Regions from separate parts of the Streptomyces sp. NPDC042364 genome, predicted to be linked through region 4. Evidence: riboswitches for the same ligand, from Rfam matches in the RefSeq annotation. Region 4 holds a riboswitch; each other region holds the start of a gene.
What was found. Region 4 has a riboswitch for cyclic di-AMP ahead of AC067N_RS06250 (M23 family metallopeptidase). Riboswitches for the same ligand answer to the same signal wherever they lie in the genome.
Positions count from the first base shown of each region.

Region 1 (4,778 bases), on a different contig from region 4:
CAGACCGCCTGGGGGAGCGGTTTCGCGTCCGGCGACGGCCCGCACAGGGGGGAGCGGGACGCCGCCGGACCTTCTCGGCGGTGGTGTCCGACTGCCGCCCCTGGCCCGGGCGGCGGTGGGGAGCCGGTCACCTGAGGGAGGACGTTAAACCTGGCTGTGCCGGCCCTGTGACGCGTTGTACGGAAGTGGCGCGCACAGGCCGCGAGGTGACCGTATGTGACCGTGATCTTGCCGCGGCGCCGCCATGATCACGCTGTGTAATGATCGATGCGAGGATTCCGCGCCGGGGCGGAGTGAGGGGGTGCTATGGAGCGCATATATGCAAGATCGTCCGTGCGGCGCGAGCCGTCTCCGGGCGCGGGGCGATGGTCCGAACCCCCGTCCGAGGTACCCGCCCCCGGTGCCCGGCCGGTCATCGCTCCCTCATTAGGCTCCGCCCATGGACGTACTCATCCACCTCTTCGTCGCGCTCCACATCATCGGGATCGCCGCCCTCCTGGGCGGCTTTCTCACCCAGATGAAAGCCATGGGCCAGGGCACCGCCCGCTTCGTCCCCGCCATGCTGCACGGCGCGCTCACCATGCTGATCACCGGAGCGGTCCTCGTCGGCCTCAACCAGGCCGACGACCAGCCGGTCAACAACATCAAGATCGGCATCAAGATGGCCCTGCTGGTCGTGATCATGGGACTGGTGTACGTGAAGCGCGACGACGAGGCCGTGGACAAGGCGCTGTTCGGGCTGGTGGGTGCGCTCACCATGGCGAACGTCTTCATCGCGGTGCTCTGGACCTGAGCCGGCCCGCCTCCCCGGCGGACCGGCCGCCTCCCCGGCCGTCCGGCCGCTACGCCGGCCGCACCACGCTGTGGATGGAGGACTCGCCGTCGTAGAAGACCGACTCCTCGCGGACGTAGGTTCCCGGCTTCGGGGCGTGGATCATCATGCCGTTGCCGATGTAGAGGCCGACGTGGCCGACGTTGTCGTAGAAGAAGATCAGGTCGCCGGGGCGGGCTGAGGCGAGCGGGACGGTCGTGCCGGCGTTGACCTGGTCGTAGGTGGTGCGGGGGAGGTCGACGCCGGCCGCCTTCCAGGCGGCCTGGGTGAGACCGGAGCAGTCGTAGGACCCGGGGCCGGTGGCGCCCCAGACGTACGGCTTGCCGATCTGCGCGCGTGCGAAGGTGAGGGCCTTGGCGGCCTTCGCGGCGTAGGTGGAGTCCTCGACCGTTGTCGTGGTCCCGGTGCCCGATGAGGTGTCCTGAGGGGTCTCCTGGGGCTCCTGGGCCTGCTGGGTCTCCTGCGGCTGGGCCGAATCGGCCCGTGACGGGGCCGCCGCCTGCTGCCGCGCCAGTTCCTCCGCCTTGCGGTCGGCCTCCTCCTGCTCCCGCCGCTCGATCGCCGCGAGCCGGGCCTTCTCCTCCGCGGTGAGCTGGGAGAGCAGTTCGCGGGCCGCGGCGAGCTTCGCCTGGACCTTGGCCTTGCCGGCCTTGAGGGCGTTCTGCGACTCGGTGAGCCGGTCGAGACCGGCGGACGCCTCCTGGCGCCGCTTCGAGGTCTCCGCCTGCTGGGTGACGTACTCGTCGACGGCCTCCTGCCGGCGGTCCGTCAGTCGGTCCATCAACTGGTTCCGGGCGAAGTACTCCTGCGGGTCGTCCGCCAGGAGCAGGGCCGCCGTGTCGGGGGCGGCGGCGCCCGTGCGGTACTGGGCGGCCGCGTACGAACCCAGTTCCTCGCGTGCTTCGTTGAGCTTTTCCGTCCGCTTCGCGACGTCGTCGAGGAGGCTGTCGACCTGTTTCTTCTGCTTGGCCGTCTTCTCCTTGACCGAGTTGTAGCTCTCGGTCGCCGTCTCGGCTTGGCGGTAGAGGTCGCCTACCTTCTTCTCCACCTCCTCCAGGCTCGGCTTGTCGTCGGCCGAGGGTGCGGCGGTGGCCGTCTGCGAGAGCAGGGCCACGGAGGTGAGGGCGGCCGTGGCGAGAGCGGGGGTGCGTATACCCGCGCGCGTTCGGCCGGCCGGACGCGGCTTGCGGTGCGGCGCCATGGTTCGGCGACTCCTTCCGTAGTCCGCCTACCGAGTTAGCTGTCGGGTTCGGGCGGAAGCTTCGGAAGGTTTGCCCTACGGCCCTCGCCGCGTACGGCGGTCGGGTCGATTCACCCCAGAGGTCGGTGGGTCCCCGGCTCCGGCTGCCGTGAGGGGCGTACCGGACTCGGCGGAGGCCGTGCGGCCCGGCGACGTTCGCCGGTTGGGTCGTACGGCCTGACCCAAGACGCTAGCCAACTGTTGTGGCCCGTGTGAAGGTTGATGTTCGATATGCCCGATACGTTTTCGTGACCTTGACCTCGCGGGCGCGATAGGTGGTACGTTCGATCACTCACCGCGATGAGGTCGGTGCGACCGGTGGCCGGTGGCTCCGCGGGGAGCGGACCGGAGCGCGCCCCGTACGGACTTCCCGGGGCGGCCCCTCGCTGTCAGTGGGGGCGCCTAGACTCGGAGAGCGATGAGCAGCCTCTTTGACGACAGCTTCCTGGCGGATCTCCGGGCCCCCCGCGGCCGTGACGAGGAGCCCCCGCCGCCGCCCGAGGACGATCATGTGCCGGAGCCGATTCCGGACGATCTGTTCGGCGGGAAGTTCGACGTGCCGCCGGACCGGGACGCCTACTACCGCGACGGTGCCCCGCGCCCCGCGATCGACGCGGCGGCGCTCCTGGACGGGCTGAACGAGAACCAGCGCGCGGCCGTCGTGCACGCCGGCTCCCCCCTGCTCATCGTGGCCGGGGCCGGCTCCGGCAAGACCCGTGTGCTCACCCACCGCATCGCCCACCTCCTCGGCGAGCGGAACGTCCACCCGGGCCAGATCCTCGCGATCACCTTCACCAACAAGGCCGCGGGCGAGATGAAGGAGCGCGTCGAACAACTCGTCGGACCCCGGGCGAACGCGATGTGGGTCATGACCTTCCACAGCGCCTGCGTCCGCATCCTGCGCCGCGAGAGCAAGAAGCTGGGCTTCACCTCCTCCTTCTCGATCTACGACGCCGCCGACAGCAAGCGCCTGATGGCCCTGGTCTGCCGGGACCTGGACCTCGACCCCAAGCGCTTCCCGCCCAAGTCCTTCAGCGCCAAGATCAGCAACCTGAAGAACGAGCTGATCGACGAGGAGGACTTCGCCGCCCAGGCCTCCGACGGCTTCGAGAAGACCCTCGCCCAGGCCTACGCGCTCTACCAGTCCCGCCTCCGCGAGGCGAACGCGCTCGACTTCGACGACCTGATCATGACGACGGTCAATCTGCTCCGCGCCTTCCCGGACGTCGCCGAGCACTACCGCCGACGCTTCCGTCATGTCCTCGTCGATGAGTACCAGGACACCAACCACGCCCAGTACGCCCTGGTCAGGGAGCTGGTCGGCACCTCCGAGCACCCCGTCGACGTACCCCCCGGCGAGTACGACATCCCGCCCGCCGAGCTGTGCGTCGTCGGTGACGCCGACCAGTCGATCTACGCCTTCCGCGGTGCGACGATCCGCAACATCCTCCAGTTCGAGGAGGACTACCCGAACGCGACCACGATCCTGCTCGAGCAGAACTACCGCTCGACGCAGACGATCCTCTCCGCCGCCAACGCCGTCATCGAGCGCAACGAGTCCCGCCGCCCCAAGAACCTGTGGACCAACGCGGGCGCCGGCGCGCAGATCACCGGTTACGTCGCCGACACCGAGCACGACGAGGCCCAGTTCGTAGCCGACGAGATAGACCGCCTGACGGACGCGGGGCACGCCAAGGCCGGGGACGTCGCCGTCTTCTACCGGACCAACGCCCAGTCCCGTGTCTTCGAAGAGGTCTTCATCCGCGTCGGCCTGCCCTACAAGGTCGTCGGCGGTGTCCGCTTCTACGAGCGCAAGGAGGTCCGGGACGTCCTGGCCTACCTGCGTGTCCTCGCCAACCCGGAGGACTCGGTCCCGCTGCGCCGCATCCTCAACGTCCCCAAGCGCGGCATCGGCGACCGCGCCGAGGCGATGATCGACGCCCTCTCCCAGCGCGAGAAGATCAGCTTCCCGCAGGCGCTGAAGCGCGTCGACGAGGCGTACGGCATGGCCGCCCGGTCGACCAACGCGGTCAAGCGGTTCAACACCTTGCTGGAGGACCTGCGGACCGTCGTCGAGTCGGGTGCCGGTCCGGCGACCGTTCTGGAGGCGGTCCTCGAACGGACCGGCTATCTGGCCGAGTTGCAGGCGTCCACCGACCCGCAGGACGAGACCCGCATCGAGAACCTCCAGGAGCTGGCGGCCGTGGCCCTGGAGTTCGAGCAGGAGGCAGGTGCAGGTGAGGGCGGGGGCGCGACGTCCGCCGGTCTCGCCGAGTTCCTCGAGCGGGTCGCGCTGGTCGCCGACTCCGACCAGATCCCCGACGAGGACGAGGACGGCTCGGGTGTCATCACTCTCATGACCCTCCACACCGCCAAGGGCCTGGAGTTCCCCGTCGTCTTCCTGACCGGCATGGAGGACGGCGTCTTCCCGCACATGAGGGCCCTCGGCCAGACCAAGGAGCTGGAGGAGGAGCGCCGGCTCGCGTACGTCGGCATCACCCGCGCGCGGGAACGGCTCTACCTCACCCGGTCCTCGATGCGCAGCGCCTGGGGCCAGCCGTCGTACAATCCGCCCTCCCGCTTCCTGGAGGAGATCCCGGCCACCTATCTGGAGTGGAAGCGCACCGGAGCCTCCGCGCCGATGTCCTCGGGTCCGGCCTCGGGGATCGCGTCGTCGCTGTCGTCGTCGCGCTCCCGTTCCTCCGC
Region 1 covers NZ_JBWKAJ010000010.1:167,685-172,462, reverse strand. Annotated here, with positions in the region: gene AC067N_RS21660 (hypothetical protein) at 440-793, shown strand; gene AC067N_RS21655 (C40 family peptidase) at 843-2,033, opposite strand; cyclic di-AMP (ydaO/yuaA leader) riboswitch at 2,043-2,215, opposite strand; gene pcrA (DNA helicase PcrA) at 2,491-4,778, shown strand, end outside.
Region 1: it holds a riboswitch for cyclic di-AMP, as region 4 does, so the genes downstream of both, AC067N_RS21655 (C40 family peptidase) here and AC067N_RS06250 (M23 family metallopeptidase) in region 4, are expected to answer to the same signal.

Region 2 (4,778 bases), on a different contig from region 4:
ATTCCTGTCCTCTTTGTATACGGCCCTTGTGTTAATGCCGCAGGCTCGGCGTGTTTACGGGGTGTTGCGAAGTCCTCACACGGTCCTGTCGCTCCGCCGCGGCGGGCCGGCCGGGAAAGCGCAGCCGGTGCGCCGAGGTCGCGCGCTCGGTGTGCAGAGCGGTGATCGTCCGCGCGCGCTCGCTGTCGCCGCGGGCCACGGCGTCCACGATGCCGCCGTGCTCGGCCCAGGACTCCACCGGGTTGGCCGGCGCCTCGACCGCGTACATCCAGGCGATCTTGTGCCGCAGCTGGGCGAGCGTCGAGGTCAGCGCGGGGCTCCCGGAGGCCTGGGCCAGCGTCTCGTGGAACCAGCCGCCCAGGGAGCGCAGATCCTCGCTGTTGCCCCTCCTGGCGCGCTCCTGGCCCAGCCTGACCAGGCCGCGCAGCACCTTGAGGTGCGCCTCGGTGCGGCGCTGGGCGGCGCGGGCCGCGCCGAGGGGCTCCAACAGCATGCGCATCTCCAGCAGGTCGGCGGCCTCCTGCTCGGTCGGCTCGGCGACGCACGCGCCCGCGTGCCGGCGGGTCACCACGAAGCCCTCGGCCTCCAGCGTGCGCAGCGCCTCGCGCACGGGCACGCGGCTGACGCCGTACCGGCGGGCGAGCAGTTCCTCGGTGAGGCGGCTGCCGCGCTCGTAGACACCCGCGACGATGTCATCACGGATCGCCGTGCATACCGAGTGCGCCGGAATACGCATGACCGACCTCCGCCTTAATCCCCGTGAAACGTCGTTGATTGACGTGTGTTCAGGCGACTCTATTGCAGCGAGCCGGAATTTCCGATGGCGGGCCGGAATCCATGGATATTTTTTGGACAGGAGGTACGCCACAACAAGGAAAGCCCCGGCTCGGTGAGCCGGGGCTTCCTGAAGCGGTGATGCTTTCGTCAGACGTTCACACCGTGCGCACGCAGGTACGCGACGGGGTCGATGTCCGAGCCGTACTCGGCCGACGTGCGGGCCTCGAAGTGCAGGTGCGGGCCGGTGACGTTGCCGGTCGCGCCGGAGAGGCCGATCTGCTGGCCGGGGGTGACCGTCTGGCCCACCGAGACGGTGATGGACGACAGGTGGCCGTACTGGGTGTACGTGCCGTCGTTCATCTTGATCACGACGTTGTTGCCGTACGCGCCGCCCCAGCCGGCCTCGACGACGGTGCCGGCGCCCACGGACCGGACGGCGGTGCCGGAGGCGGCGTGGAAGTCGACACCGGTGTGGCTGCCGGAGGACCAGACGGCGCCGCCGGACTTGTAGCCGGTGGAGACGTAGGAGCCGCTGATGGGGGCGACGTAGGAGTTGAGGCGCTCACGCTCGGCCGCACGGGCGGCACGTGCCTTGATCTCCTCGCGCTCCTTGGCCGCGGCGCGCTCCTGCTCGGCCTTCTCGGCGGCGGCCTTGCGGGCCTCCTCCTGCGCCTTCTGCTTGACGGCGGCCACCTCGGCGGCCTGCTGCTGGGCGGCGGCCTGGGCGTCGACCTGCTCGGCGACCGTGTCGCCGAGGACGATGATCTGGTTCAGCCCGGTCTGCTCGGGCGCGGGCTCCGCGGCGAGCGCCGGGACGGCCACGGTGCCGACGACACCGGTGGTGGTGAGAGCGGCCACGCCCACGGTCCTCGTGGTCGTGCGCTTCACGCGGCCAGGACGGCGGTGTTTCCCGGGAGCGCGGGTGAACCCCATGAAGTGGCTGGTCCTTTCCTTCCCTCTCGCCTACCGGGTTAGCTGACGGGTTCGGAGCAGGAAGGTCTCCTACGGACACCCCTCGTTTCGCGAAGCTCGCGAAGGGCACCCGATTCACCCCAGGGACTGCGGTGGGTCCCCGGCTCCCCTGGCTCGCACCATCGGGGACTCGGCGATGACTGTCCGGTGCCGCGGGTGCGGCGAACTGCTGACGAACAGCCGGACCGACGCTAAGCGGGCCGCCTCCGAAATAACAAACGCATCACGGGTTTTGAGGCGTACGCCACAGGTCAGACCTGCAACCTCCGCCACCAATAGGGACAAACGGGGGCCCTGGTGACTCTTCCGTCACCAGGGCCCCTCGTTCCCCCCGTTCGCGTGCGGGTTCTACTCCGCCGGGACGACCGTGACTTCACCGATGCCGAGGGCCCTGACGGGTTCCTCGATCTCTGCGGCGTCACCGACGAGGACGGTCACCAGACGGTCCACCGGGAAGGCGCTGACGACGGCCGCGGTGGCCTCCACCGTGCCGGTGGCGGCGAGCTGCCGGTACAGCGTCGACTGGTAGTCGTCCGGCAGGTGCTGCTCGACCTGGTCGGCCAGGGTGCTCGCCACGGCCGCCGCCGTCTCGAACTTCAGGGGGGCGACCCCGACGAGGTTCTGCACGGCGACGTCGCGCTCTGCGTCCGTCAGACCGTCGGCGGCGAGGGTGCGCAGCACCGTCCAGAGGTCGTCGAGCGCCGGACCGGTGTTCGGTGTGTCGACGGAACCGCTGATGGCGAGCATCGAGACACCGGAGCCGTCGGGCGCGGAGCGCAGCACCTGGCCGAACGCGCGCACGCCGTAGGTGTAGCCCTTCTCCTCGCGCAGGACGCGGTCCAGGCGGGAGGTGAGGGTGCCGCCGAGGCAGTAGGTGCCGAGCACCTGGGCCGGCCACACCCGGTCGTGCCGGTCGACGCCCACCCGGCCGATGAGCAGCTGGGTCTGGACGGCGCCGGGGCGGTCCACGATGACGACGCGCCCGGTGTCGTCGGCGCTCACCGGCGGCACGGGGCGGGGCTTGGCCGGGGAGCCCGTCCAGGCGCCCAGGGTGTCGCCGAGCAGCGCGTCGAGGTCGACGCCGGTGAGGTCGCCGACGACCACGGCGGTGGCCGTCGAGGGGCGGACATGCCGCTCGTAGAAGGCGCGTACGGCCGCGGAGTCGATGCGCGCGACGGTCTCCTCGGTGCCCTGGCGGGGGCGGGACATGCGGGAGTCCGCCGGGAACAGCTGTTTGGAGAGTTCCTTCGCGGCCCGGCGTCCCGGGTTGGCGGTCTCGTGCGGGATCTCGTCGAGGCGGTTGGCCACGAGCCGCTCGATCTCGCTGTCCGCGAACGCGGGGGCCCGCAGGGCGTCGGAGAGCAGGCCGAGCGCCTTGCCCAGCCGCGACACGGGCACCTCGAGGGAGAGGCGCACGCCGGGGTGGTCGGCGTGCGAGTCGAGGGTGGCGCCGCAGCGCTCGAGCTCGGCGGCGAACTCCTCGGCCGAGTGCTTGTCGGTGCCCTCGGAGAAGGCCCTGGTCATGATCGTGGCGACGCCGTCGAGACCGGCGGGCTCGGCGTCCAGGGGAGCGTCGAGGAGAACCTCGACGGCGACGACCTGCTGGCCGGGGCGGTGGCAGCGGAGCACCGTCAGGCCGTTGTCCAGGGTGCCGCGCTCCGGCGCCGGGAACGCCCAGGGCCTGGCCTCGCCGGCCTGGGGCTGCGGGTGGAAGTCCATGGTCGCGAGCTCGGTCACTTCGCCGACTCCTCGTTCTCGTCGGTGGTTGCGTCGGCGTCCGCCGCCGCGGTCTCGGCCTCGGCTGCCTCGTCGTCGGCGTCGTCGCCGGCGACGGGCTCGTAGACGAGCACCGCGCGGTTGTCGGGCCGCAGGCGCGCCGCGGCGACCTCCCGGACCTCCTCGGCGGTCACGTCGAGCACCCGGTCGACGGCGGTCAGGGCGAGCTTGGGGTCGCCGAACAGGACCGCGAAGCGGCACAGTTCGTCGGCGCGGCCCGCGACCGTGCCGAGCCGGTCCAGCCACTCGCGCTCCAACTGGGCCTGGGCGCGCTCCATCTCCTCGGCCGTGGGGCCCTCGGCGGCGAACCGGGCGAGCTCCTCGTCGACGGCGGCCTCGATGACGGGCACCTCGACGTCGCCGGAGGTCTTCACGTCCATCCACGCCAGGGAGGGCGAACCCGCCAGGCGCAGCAGACCGAACCCGGCGGTCACCGCCGTGCGGTCGCGGCGTACGAGCCGGTTGTAGAGGCGGGAGGACTCGCCGCCGCCGAGGATGGCGAGGGCCAGATCGGCCGCGTCGCAGGCGCGCGTGCCGTCCTCGGGGAGGCGGTAGGCGGCCATCAACGCGCGCGCGGGCACCTTCTCCTCGATGACCTCGCGCTTCTGCTCGCCGATGACGTCGGGCAGCCCGCCGTCACGCGGCTGCGGCTTGCCGTCGTCGGCGGGGATGGAGCCGAAGTACTTCTCGATCCAGGCGAGCGTCTGCTCCGGGTCGATGTCGCCGACGACGGAGAGGACGGCGTTGTTGGGCGCGTAGTACGTCCGGAAGAACTGCCGGGCGTCCTCCAGGCTGGCCGCCTCCAGGTCCTCCATGGAACCGATCGGGGTGTGCCGGTAGGGGTGGCCCTCCGGATAGGCCAGCCGGAAGATCCGCTCGAAGGCGGTGCCGTACGGCACGTTGTCGTAGCGCTGCCGGCGTTCGTTCTTGACGACGTCCCGCTGGTTGTCCAGGTTCTTCTGGTCGAGCGCGAACAGCAGGCTGCCCATGCGGTCGGCCTCCAGCCACAGCGCGAGCTCCAGCTGGTGGGCGGGCATCGTCTCGAAGTAGTTGGTGCGCTCCCAGCTGGTGGTGCCGTTGAGCGAGCCGCCGGCGCCCTGGACCAGCTCGAAGTGGCCGTTGCCCGAGACCTGCTTGGAGCCCTGGAACATCAGGTGCTCGAAGAGGTGGGCGAGGCCGGTGCGGCCCTCGACCTCGTGGCGGGAGCCGACGTCGTACCAGAGGCACACCGCGGCGACCGGGGTCAGGTGGTC
Region 2 covers NZ_JBWKAJ010000007.1:283,445-288,222, forward strand. Annotated here, with positions in the region: gene AC067N_RS17285 (GntR family transcriptional regulator) at 32-736, opposite strand; gene AC067N_RS17290 (M23 family metallopeptidase) at 925-1,710, opposite strand; cyclic di-AMP (ydaO/yuaA leader) riboswitch at 1,723-1,895, opposite strand; gene AC067N_RS17295 (M16 family metallopeptidase) at 2,098-3,486, opposite strand; gene AC067N_RS17300 (M16 family metallopeptidase) at 3,483-4,778, opposite strand, start outside.
Region 2: it holds a riboswitch for cyclic di-AMP, as region 4 does, so the genes downstream of both, AC067N_RS17290 (M23 family metallopeptidase) here and AC067N_RS06250 (M23 family metallopeptidase) in region 4, are expected to answer to the same signal.

Region 3 (4,778 bases), on a different contig from region 4:
CGGCGATGGTGACGTCCTCGGTCTCGCCGGAGCGGTGGGACATCATGCACTTGAAGCCGTTGCGCTGGGCCAGCTCGACGGCGTCCAGGGTCTCGGTGAGCGAGCCGATCTGGTTGACCTTGACGAGCAGCGCGTTGGCCGCGCCCTCCTCGATGCCGCGGGCGAGGCGCTCGGGGTTGGTGACGAACAGGTCGTCGCCGACGAGCTGCACCTTGTCGCCGAGGCGCTCGGTGATGGTCTTCCAGCCGTCCCAGTCGTCCTCGAACAGCGGGTCCTCGATGGAGACGAGCGGGTACGCGTCGACGAGCTCGGCGTAGTAGTCCGTCATCTCGGCGGCGGAGCGCTCCTTGCCCTCGAAGACGTACACGCCGTCCTTGTAGAACTCGGAGGCGGCGACGTCGAGCGCCAGGGCGATCTGCTCGCCGGGGGTGTAGCCGGCCTCGTTGACGGCCTCGAGGATGAGGTCGAGGGCGGCGCGGTTGGAGTCCAGGTTCGGGGCGAAGCCGCCCTCGTCGCCGAGGCCGGTGTTCAGGCCCTTGCGCTTCAGCACCTTCTTGAGGGTGTGGTAGACCTCGGCGCCCCAGCGCAGGGCCTCGGAGAAGGACTCCGCGCCAATGGGCGCGATCATGAACTCCTGGATGTCCACGTTGGTGTCGGCGTGCGAGCCGCCGTTCAGGATGTTCATCATCGGAACGGGCAGCAGGTGCGCGTTCGGGCCGCCCAGGTAGCGGAAGAGCGGGAGGTCGCTGGCCTCGGAGGCGGCGTGGGCGACGGCGAGGGAGACGCCGAGGATGGCGTTGGCGCCGAGGGAGCCCTTGTTGTCGGTGGCGTCCAGGTCGAACATGGCCTGGTCGATCAGGCGCTGCTCGGTGGCGTCGTAGCCGACCAGCTCCGGGCCGATCTGCTCGATCACGGCGAGGACGGCCTTCTCGACACCCTTGCCGAGGTAGCGGTTGGGGTCACCGTCACGGAGCTCGATGGCCTCGAAGGCGCCCGTGGAGGCGCCGGACGGGACGGCGGCACGACCGGTGCTGCCGTCGTCGAGGCCGACCTCGACCTCGACCGTGGGGTTGCCTCGGGAGTCCAGGATTTCCCGGGCTACGACGACGTCGATGGACGGCACGAGCATCTCCTTCTTGGGATGTGACGCATTGGTGCGGGGCCGCGAGGGCCATGCGACTAGAGCCTAACCGCCCCGGGGCCGTCGGCAGCCGACCGACCGTCCCGTGGACAGACAGACCGTACCCATTGTTTCGGCTCGGAACAAAGGGGGGTGGGCGGGAAAGTGAACAGAAGGGTCCGGCAGACGGGAGCGGAGCGGCCCGGGGCACAGAAAAACCCCGCCCCGGTGCGTACGGGGGAATGCGCACCGGAGCGGGGGGCCCGTGGGGACGGGGGACGGCCCTCACGAGGTCTTCACTATGGAGGACACGATCGTGAGCGAGCCACGGTTCAGCCGGGGAGCGGCCTTTTTTTCGGCCCGGCCGAACCGGTGTCCCGGCCCGGCCGCGGCGGGCCCTCCGGCCCGGCCGCGGCGACCGTCGGACCGGCCGTCAGCCGAGGTGGAGCTGCTGGCCGGGGTAGATGAAGTCGGCGTCGTCGATGATGTCCTTGTTCAGCTCGAAGAGCTTCTCCCAGCCACCCTTGACGTTCTTCTCGGCGGCGATGCTGCTGAGGGTGTCACCGCTGACGACCTTGTACTCGCCGTCGCCCTTCTTGACCTTCTTGCCGGTCGGGGTCTGGACGGTGGCGCGCTCGGAGGAACGCGAGGCGCGGGTCTCCTGGGTGCTCTCCTGCGAGGAGGAGGACGAGCCCGAACTCGAGCCCGAGCCGGAGTCGTTCGAGGAGGAGGCCGCGGCGCCGTCGTACGACGCGCTGGACAGGCCCTTGCCGCAGACCGGCCAGGCACCCTTGCCCTGGCCCGCGAGGACCTTCTCGGCGATGGCGATCTGCTGGGCCTTGGTGGCCTGGTCGGCGGTGGAGGCGTACTGCGTGCCGCCGTAGCCGGCCCAGGTGGAGGCCGAGAACTGCAGACCGCCGTAGTAGCCGTTGCCGGTGTTGATGGACCAGTTGCCGCCGGACTCGCACTGGGCGACGGCGTCCCACTCGGACGCGGTGGCGGCGGAGGCGCTGCCGGCCGCCATGAGCGGGGCGGCGATCGCGGCGGCGCCGGTGACACCGGCGACGGCGATGGCGCGGGCGGTCTTGGACGGACGGCGGTGCTTGCCCTTGCCGGAAAACAGCATGGAGTGATCCCCTCACCGACGCCTACGAGGTGAGCTGTCGGGTTCGGGCCGGTTGAGTTGCCCGGCCGCACCCGCTCGCCTCTCGGCTCACGTGATGCGGCTTCACCCCGAGCCGGTACCGGCGGCGTGACCCCGAAGGGCCTCAACCGCCGGACCCGGCGCAAACCTTGGGTCCCCCGCTCCTGCCTACGGCGCTTGACGCGACGACTGTTCCGAGCGGGCGTCGGCAGGATTCGGCGTGACGACCGCAAGGGCCCGCTGTGGCGAGCGGTCACGACCGTAAACACGTGATTCGCCGAATTTCAAAGACGATCAGGGGGTCTGTGATTCATCTCCCACCGAGATCAAAACGGGCATTAAGGGGCGAACCATGACCCGAACTGCCGCTACTTTTCACCCGTTTCGGCATCGACTTCCAGGGTCTGACCGGGAAGGATGAGGTCCGGGTCGGTTCCGACCGTGTCCTCGTTCTCTGCGTACAGCTCCCGCCATCCGCCACTCACCTCAAGGGAGTCGGCGATGGCCGTCAGGCTGTCGCCGGGGCGGACGGTGTACGAGCCGTCGACGGCCTCACGGGAGGCGTCACCACCACGGGAGGCGTGACGGCCGGCGGAGGTGTCGCGAGGGGATTCGGCAGCGTCGGCGCCGACACCCTCCTCGGCGCTCGCGCCGCGGTGGCGACCGGTGCCGGCGTCGGCATCGCCGCTGGCGGAAGGGGTGTCGCTCCGTGCGGAGTTGTCCGAGTCGCCGTTCTCGGCGTCACCCGCGGACGAGCTGCCGGACTCCTGCGAGCCGCCGGTGCGGTCGGAGCCCGCGGAGTCGGAGGAGTCCCCCGCGCCGGTGTCGGCCTTGGCGGAACCCTCGGATGCACCGGAGGACGATTCCGGTGAACCGGATGTGTCTGGCGACACGGAGGAGTCGGACGAGTCATCCGACTTGGTGGAGTTGCCGGATGAGTCGGATGAACCGGACGAATCACCCATGCCGGATGAATCCTCCGCGACACCGGTGTCCACGTCGGCCGGGGCCGAGTCGCCGTCGAGGTTGTGGAGGAGCCCGCAGGTGGACCAGACGCCGACACCCTGCTCGGCGAGGATTCTCTCGGCGACCTCGATTTGCTGCGAACGGCTGGCCCGGTCGGGGCTGGTCGCGTAGTCGAGTCCGCCGTAACGCTCCCAGTTGGCCTGGGAGATCTGGAGGCCGCCGGAGCGCCCGTTCCCGGTGTCCGCGCTCCAGGAGCCGCCGCTCTCGCACTCCGCCACCTGATCCCAGGTGGTTCCGCTGGCCGCGCTCGCGCCGGTGGCGCCGAGGAGCGGGATGGCGATGGCGGAGCCGGTCACTCCGGCCGCCACGAGGAGTGCCGGAGCCTGACGGGGGCGACGGTGACGACCGTTCCCGGAGAGCATGCGGTTGCCTTTCACACGACAGCAGAGAGCTGTGCGAAGGATGTGACGATCCCTCGCACTGACGTGTGAACGTAGCCGCAGACGATCAGTTGTCACAAGTTAATGCAGCGTAGATCACGTGAAGATCACGAACTTGAGGGTCTGTCATGTTCTTCCGCTCTTCCGGGTACTGTACGCGCCGTTCAATCGCCCTGACGCGGTGTGAATTCGACCGGAAGCGTGCGCAATCCACGCATGATGAGCCCGCCGCGCCAGCGCAGGTCGGCCGGATCGGCGGCGAGCCGCAGGTCGGGCAGGCGGGTGAGGAGTGTCGCGAGCGCGGTCTGCCCCTCCAGGCGGGCCAGGGGTGCGCCCAGGCAGTAGTGGATGCCGTGGCCGTAGCCGAGGTGCTGGTTGTCACGGCGGGAGAGGTCGAGGGTGTCCGGGTCGGCGAAGCGGGCCGGGTCGCGGTCGGCCGCCGCGAGCACGACCAGCACGGGGTCGCCGGGGGCGATGTCCTGCCCGCCGATGGTCAGCGGCTGTGTGGCGAACCGCCAGGTGGCGAGTTCCACGGGGCCGTCGTAGCGGAGGAGTTCCTCGACTCCGGTCTCCAGCAGGGCGGTTTCGCCCGCGGCGAGGGAGGTCTGGAGGCGGGCGCGCTGCCCGGGGTGGGTGAGGAGTGCGTAGGTGCCGTTGCCGATGAGGTTGACGGTGGTCTCGAACCCGGCGAACAGAAGGATGAAGGCCATCGCGGCGGCCTCGTTCTCGGTGAGGTGCTCACCGTGGTCCGAGGCGCGGATGAGACCGGAGATGAGGTCCTCGCCGGGGGTGGGTTCGGCGGGCAGCGCCTCGCGCTTGCGGTGGATGAGGTCCGCGAGATAGCCGCGCATCTTCTTCACCGACCTGGCGACGCCGCCGCGTGGCCCGCCACCGTGCCGGATCATCATCCCCGCCCAGTCACGGAAGTCGTCCTGGTCCTCGCGGGGGACGCCGAGCAGGTCGCAGATCGCGTAGATGGGGAGCGGGAAGGCGAACTCGTGGATGAGGTCCGCCTCGCCCTTCTGCGCGAACCGGTCGATGAGGTCGTCCGTCAACTCCTGCACCCTGGGGGCGAACTCGGCGACCCTGCGGGGCGTGAATGCCTTGG
Region 3 covers NZ_JBWKAJ010000022.1:55,398-60,175, forward strand. Annotated here, with positions in the region: gene eno (phosphopyruvate hydratase) at 1-1,123, opposite strand, end outside; gene AC067N_RS31995 (transglycosylase family protein) at 1,554-2,246, opposite strand; cyclic di-AMP (ydaO/yuaA leader) riboswitch at 2,251-2,450, opposite strand; gene AC067N_RS32000 (transglycosylase family protein) at 2,633-3,652, opposite strand; gene AC067N_RS32005 (cytochrome P450 family protein) at 3,835-4,778, opposite strand, start outside.
Region 3: it holds a riboswitch for cyclic di-AMP, as region 4 does, so the genes downstream of both, AC067N_RS31995 (transglycosylase family protein) here and AC067N_RS06250 (M23 family metallopeptidase) in region 4, are expected to answer to the same signal.

Region 4 (4,778 bases):
CCCGTCCCTACCGGGAGGGGCCCCAGGCCCCCGGCGCACTCGGCCCTGGGAGCCGCGGCCCGCTCCTGTGCGTGATCCTGGCCCGGGAGGCAGGTTCCCTGCGCGCCCCGGTCAGGTGGGTACGGCCACGGGGGACGGGGGCACCCCGGCAATCACTCCGGTGGAGCGGGGCCCGCGCCCCGGTGCCGCGCGCTGATCCGCCGGGGATCACGGGACACCCCTTGGCCCACGGACTGACGCACCGGCACGGCCCCGTCCGCAGCGCGCCGCGGGCGTCGGGCGCCTTCCAGCACCGTCAGGCCACGGATTCGATCCGCATCCTGATGTCGTCGGGCGACAGTGCCCCCTTCGCCGACACGTGGTCCCCGGACGACTCCCCGCGCAACCGCCGCCCGATCCACGGCACGAGATACTCCCGCGCCCATTGGATGTTGTCCCGGCGCACCTCGAACGTCCCCCGCGGCGGCAGCGGCGGCCACGGCTGCTCGGGATCCGCCGGCACCTCCACCCCCAGCACCTGCCCGGCCCGCAGAGCGACCCGCGTGTGCCCCTCGGGCGACAGGTGCAACCGGTCGTCGTCCCAGGCACGCCGGTCCTGCACGGTCCTGAGCGACCACAGGTCGAGCACCGGACACCCGTACCGGTCGGCGATCGCGCGCACATGCCCGTTGTACGTCGCGATCTTCCCGCGCAGATGCCTGAGCACCGGCACGTCACGTGTGTCGAACCCGGTGGTCACCATCACCGTGCCGATCGCCGAGGTGAGCCGCGCCACAGCCCGCTCGAACCGCTCCGCGACCTCGTCCGGGTCCGTGCCGGGCCGGATGATGTCGTTCCCGCCCGCGCAGAAGGAAAGGAGATCCGGCGCGAGTTCGAGCGCCCTCGGCACCTGGTCCTCGATGATCTGGTCGAGGAGCTTCCCCCGCACCGCGAGATTGGTGTATCTGAAGTCGCCCTCGGGCACCCGGTCCGCGAGAAGTACCGCGAACCGGTCCGCCCAACCGACGAACGCCCCGTCGGGGCCGGGATCGCCGACGCCCTCGGTGAAGCTGTCCCCCACCGCCACGTACGACCCGATCACTGATCTGCTGTTCTTCGAATCGTCTGCCACATCGGCCCATGATTCACCTTGGGATGTGACCTACGCGACCGTAATAAGGGGTTGACGGGCGGTGAGATAGACCACGCTTCAAGATTCGATCAACCCGGGAATACGCCGGGTCAGAACAGCCGCCACACCCGGAATTCCTGGATCCGGAAGGGATTCCGGGTCGTCGGGAGTTGTTCAGGCCGGACACCCGGTCGTCGGCCTCCAGCGCCCCCGCGCGGCACTCACCGTCCCACCGCGCCCCAACTCCCCTTGCCACCGCCGGAGCCGCCGGAAGTCGTCCCCGGCGATCACCCGATCGAAAGCCCTACGCGTGGTCGTGAGGCTCCCCCGCCGCCGCCGTGACCGCCGCCGCGACGGCGGTGGCCCCTCCTTCTCGCAGGGGCATGGCGAGGGCCGGACCCCGGGATCGGGGTCCGGCCTTCGATGACATCAGGTGGGCCGGGAGCGGCGCGTCAGACGGTGACGCCCTTCGACCGCAGATAGGCCAGCGGGTCGATGTCCGAGCCGTAGTCGGGGGTCGTACGGATCTCGAAGTGCAGGTGCGGGCCGGTGACATTGCCGGTGGCACCCGACAGGCCGATCTGCTGACCGCCGCTCACGGACTGCCCCGCGGAGACACCGATCGAGGACAGGTGGGCGTACTGGGCGTAGTAGCCGTCGGCGAGCTTGATGACGACCTGGTTGCCGTACGCACCGCCCCAGCCGGCGGAGACGACGGTGCCGGCGCCCACGGCCTTGAGGCTCGTGCCGGTCGGGGCCACGAAGTCGACACCGGTGTGGTAGCCGCTGGACCACATGCTGCCGGCGGTCTTGTACGCCGTGCTGATGGTGGCGCCCTGGATGGGCAGGGTGTAGCCGGAGCTGCTGGACTCGGCCACCTGACCGGCGGACGCACCGGTCGTCGCCTTCGCCGCGGACCCGGAGGGCTTCGACGCCTGGGCGGGCTTGGAGGACTGCGACGACTGGGTCTTCGTCGACGACTGGGACAGCCCGCCCGACGCCGGCTTGCCGCCGACGACGAGCTTCAGTCCCGGGTGGATGAGCGAGGGGTCGGAGCCGATCACTGAACGGTTGTCCGAGTAGAGCCGCTTCCAGCCGCCCCGGACATCCTGCTCGTCCGCGATCTTCGCGAGGTAGTCGCCGGCCTTCACGGTGTAGGTCCTGGCCGCCTTCTTCTTCGCGGCGATCTGCTCGGTGACGGCCTTCCCGGGGGTGGCCGTGGCCGTCTTCTCGGAAGCTCCGGAGACGGCGGCCGTGGGGGTCGCGGCGTGAGCGCCGGCGGCTCCCATCAGGGGCAGCGCGAGCGCGGCGCCACCGGTTCCGGCGGCAGCGATCGAGCGGGTGAAACGCTGGGACTTGGGACGGCGATGCTTACCCTTCGCGGGCATGGCGAATTCCTCTCCGGCGCCTGCGAGGTGAGCTGTCGGGTGCGGACTGGAGATGCCCGGCCGGGCTTGCGCCCGGCTTTACCCCTAGCCGTTCCGGAGACCGGAACAGGCGGTACTGCCTGTGGGTCCCCCGCTCCTGCCGTGGATCGGGTCGGTATGCGGCTCCGGTCGGCGGCAGGATTGGGCGTCCGTCCGGATCGAGGCTGAACGTAAGCGACTTGTCCCCACAGAGACAACTATCTGGATTTCCCGCGCGTCTTCCTACGTGATCCTTACACCGAATCCCGATTACGCTCCGTAAAGGTGTGCCGTATAGGCATTTCCAAAGGCCCTGGAAAAGCTCCTGAATTACGTGAGCATGACGACGACAGTCCGTCACGAGTATGACGCTGCTCACGCGCCTACGCCTCAGTAGTCTTTATTCCAGGGCCAGTTGGATTAACGGCTCCATTTCGGACAGATCGCTCAAGTGCGACGCAGGCGGATAACCGTCGCATCGAAGTCACCGCGCAGCCCGGTCCGCAGGCCGTGGTGCAACAGCACCGCCCCTCGGTGCACTTCGCCCGTTTCACGGCATTCGTAGGTTTTCGCGGGGTCAAGGCCGCGCAGCCGGAGCGGCGGGAGCGGCTCGCCGTAGTGCTGGGCCTGGAGGCAGGCGAGGACGACCACCTCGTCGCCGTGGACGTACTGCACGGCGCTCAGCCCTCCGCTCGGCGGGCGCAGCCGGTACTGGTCGCCGCGCTGCACGACGGGCTTGATCTCCTTGTAGAGCTGCACCCACTCCCGCGCCTCGGCCAGTTCCGCCTCGCTCCACTTGGTGAGGTCGCCGCCGACGCCGAGCACGCCCGCCATGGCACTGACGAAGCGGAACCGCAGGGAGCTGACCCGGCCGTTGAGCTGGTTGTTGGGGCTGTCGGTGACCCACGCGGCCATGACCCGCGCCGGATGGATGTGACTGAATCCGTGCTGGATGGCGAGCCGGTCCAGGGGGTCGGTGTTGTCGGAGGTCCACACCTGGTCGGTCCGCGACATGACGCCGAGATCGATCCGGCCGCCCCCGCCCGAGCACGACTCGAAGGCGACACCCGGGTGCGCGGCCCGCAGCCGGTCCAGCAGGGCGTAGAACGCGTGCACGTGCTCGACCCACAGCTTCTGCGGGTACGGCTCACCGGGCCAGCCGGCGTCCGTGAAGCAGCGGTTGAAGTCCCACTTCACATAGTCGATCGGGGCGCTGGAGAGCAGGGCGTCCAGCTTCTCCCACAGATAATCCTGGACGTCCGGCCGCGCGAGGTTCAGCACCAGCTGATTGCGCAGTTCCGTCCGCTTTCGTCCCGGTTGGTACTGCGCCCAGTCGGGGTGCGCCCGGTACAGCTCGCTGTCCGGGTTGACCATCTCGGGCTCGACCCAGATGCCGAACTGCATCCCGAGGGCGTGCACCCGGTCGGCGAGCGGCTTCAGCCCCTGGGGGAAGCGGTCCGGGTTGGGCGTCCAGTCGCCGAGTCCGGCCCGGTCACTGGTGCGCGCCCCGAACCAGCCGTCGTCGACCACGAACAGCTCGACCCCGATGGCCGCCGCCCGCTCCGCCAGCGCCCCCTGCTGCTCCTCCGAGATGTCGAACTCGGTGGCCTCCCAGGAGTTGAACAGCACCGGTCGGTCCCGGTCCGCGTCCGGGATGACATACGCCCGCTGGTAGGCGTGCCAGGCCCGGCTCGCCCCGCCGTGGCCGCCGTCGGACCACAGTCCCGCGAAAACGGGCGTGGTGAACGTCTCCCCCGCCTCCAGCCGCAACAGCCCCGACTCGTCGTACCCGGCGCCGCCGGTGATCTGCACCCGTGCGTCCGGCAGCTGGGCCACGGCGATCCGCCAGGAGCCCGACCAGCCGAGGGCGCAGCCGTAGACCTCGCCGTGGTCCTCGGTGGCGTCGGTGTCGAGGGCGACCCAGGGCAGGTGCTGGTGTCCGGTGTGCCCTCGGCGGCTGCCGATGACCTTCTCCCCGTAGGTGAGTTCGCCACGCGCCAACCGGGACTCGGCCGCCCACCGGCCGTGCAGCTGGGACAGGCGCCAGCCCTCCTCGCGGCGGGGCAGCGTCCAGGTCGCCGAGTCGGCCCGCAGCAGCTCCACGGCCGCCCCCTCGTTGGCGAGGGTCACCCAGCGCTCCACGACGTCGTCGCGCATCCGGTAGTGGAGCGTGATCCGCAGTCCGTCGTCGACGAAGCGCAGGCGCAACTCGTCACCGTCCGCCTCGTACTCCTGGAACGTCCACTCGGTGCCGCGCCGCG
Region 4 covers NZ_JBWKAJ010000002.1:676,064-680,841, reverse strand. Annotated here, with positions in the region: gene AC067N_RS06255 (SGNH/GDSL hydrolase family protein) at 296-1,081, opposite strand; gene AC067N_RS06250 (M23 family metallopeptidase) at 1,564-2,499, opposite strand; cyclic di-AMP (ydaO/yuaA leader) riboswitch at 2,504-2,662, opposite strand; gene AC067N_RS06245 (alpha-galactosidase) at 2,965-4,778, opposite strand, start outside.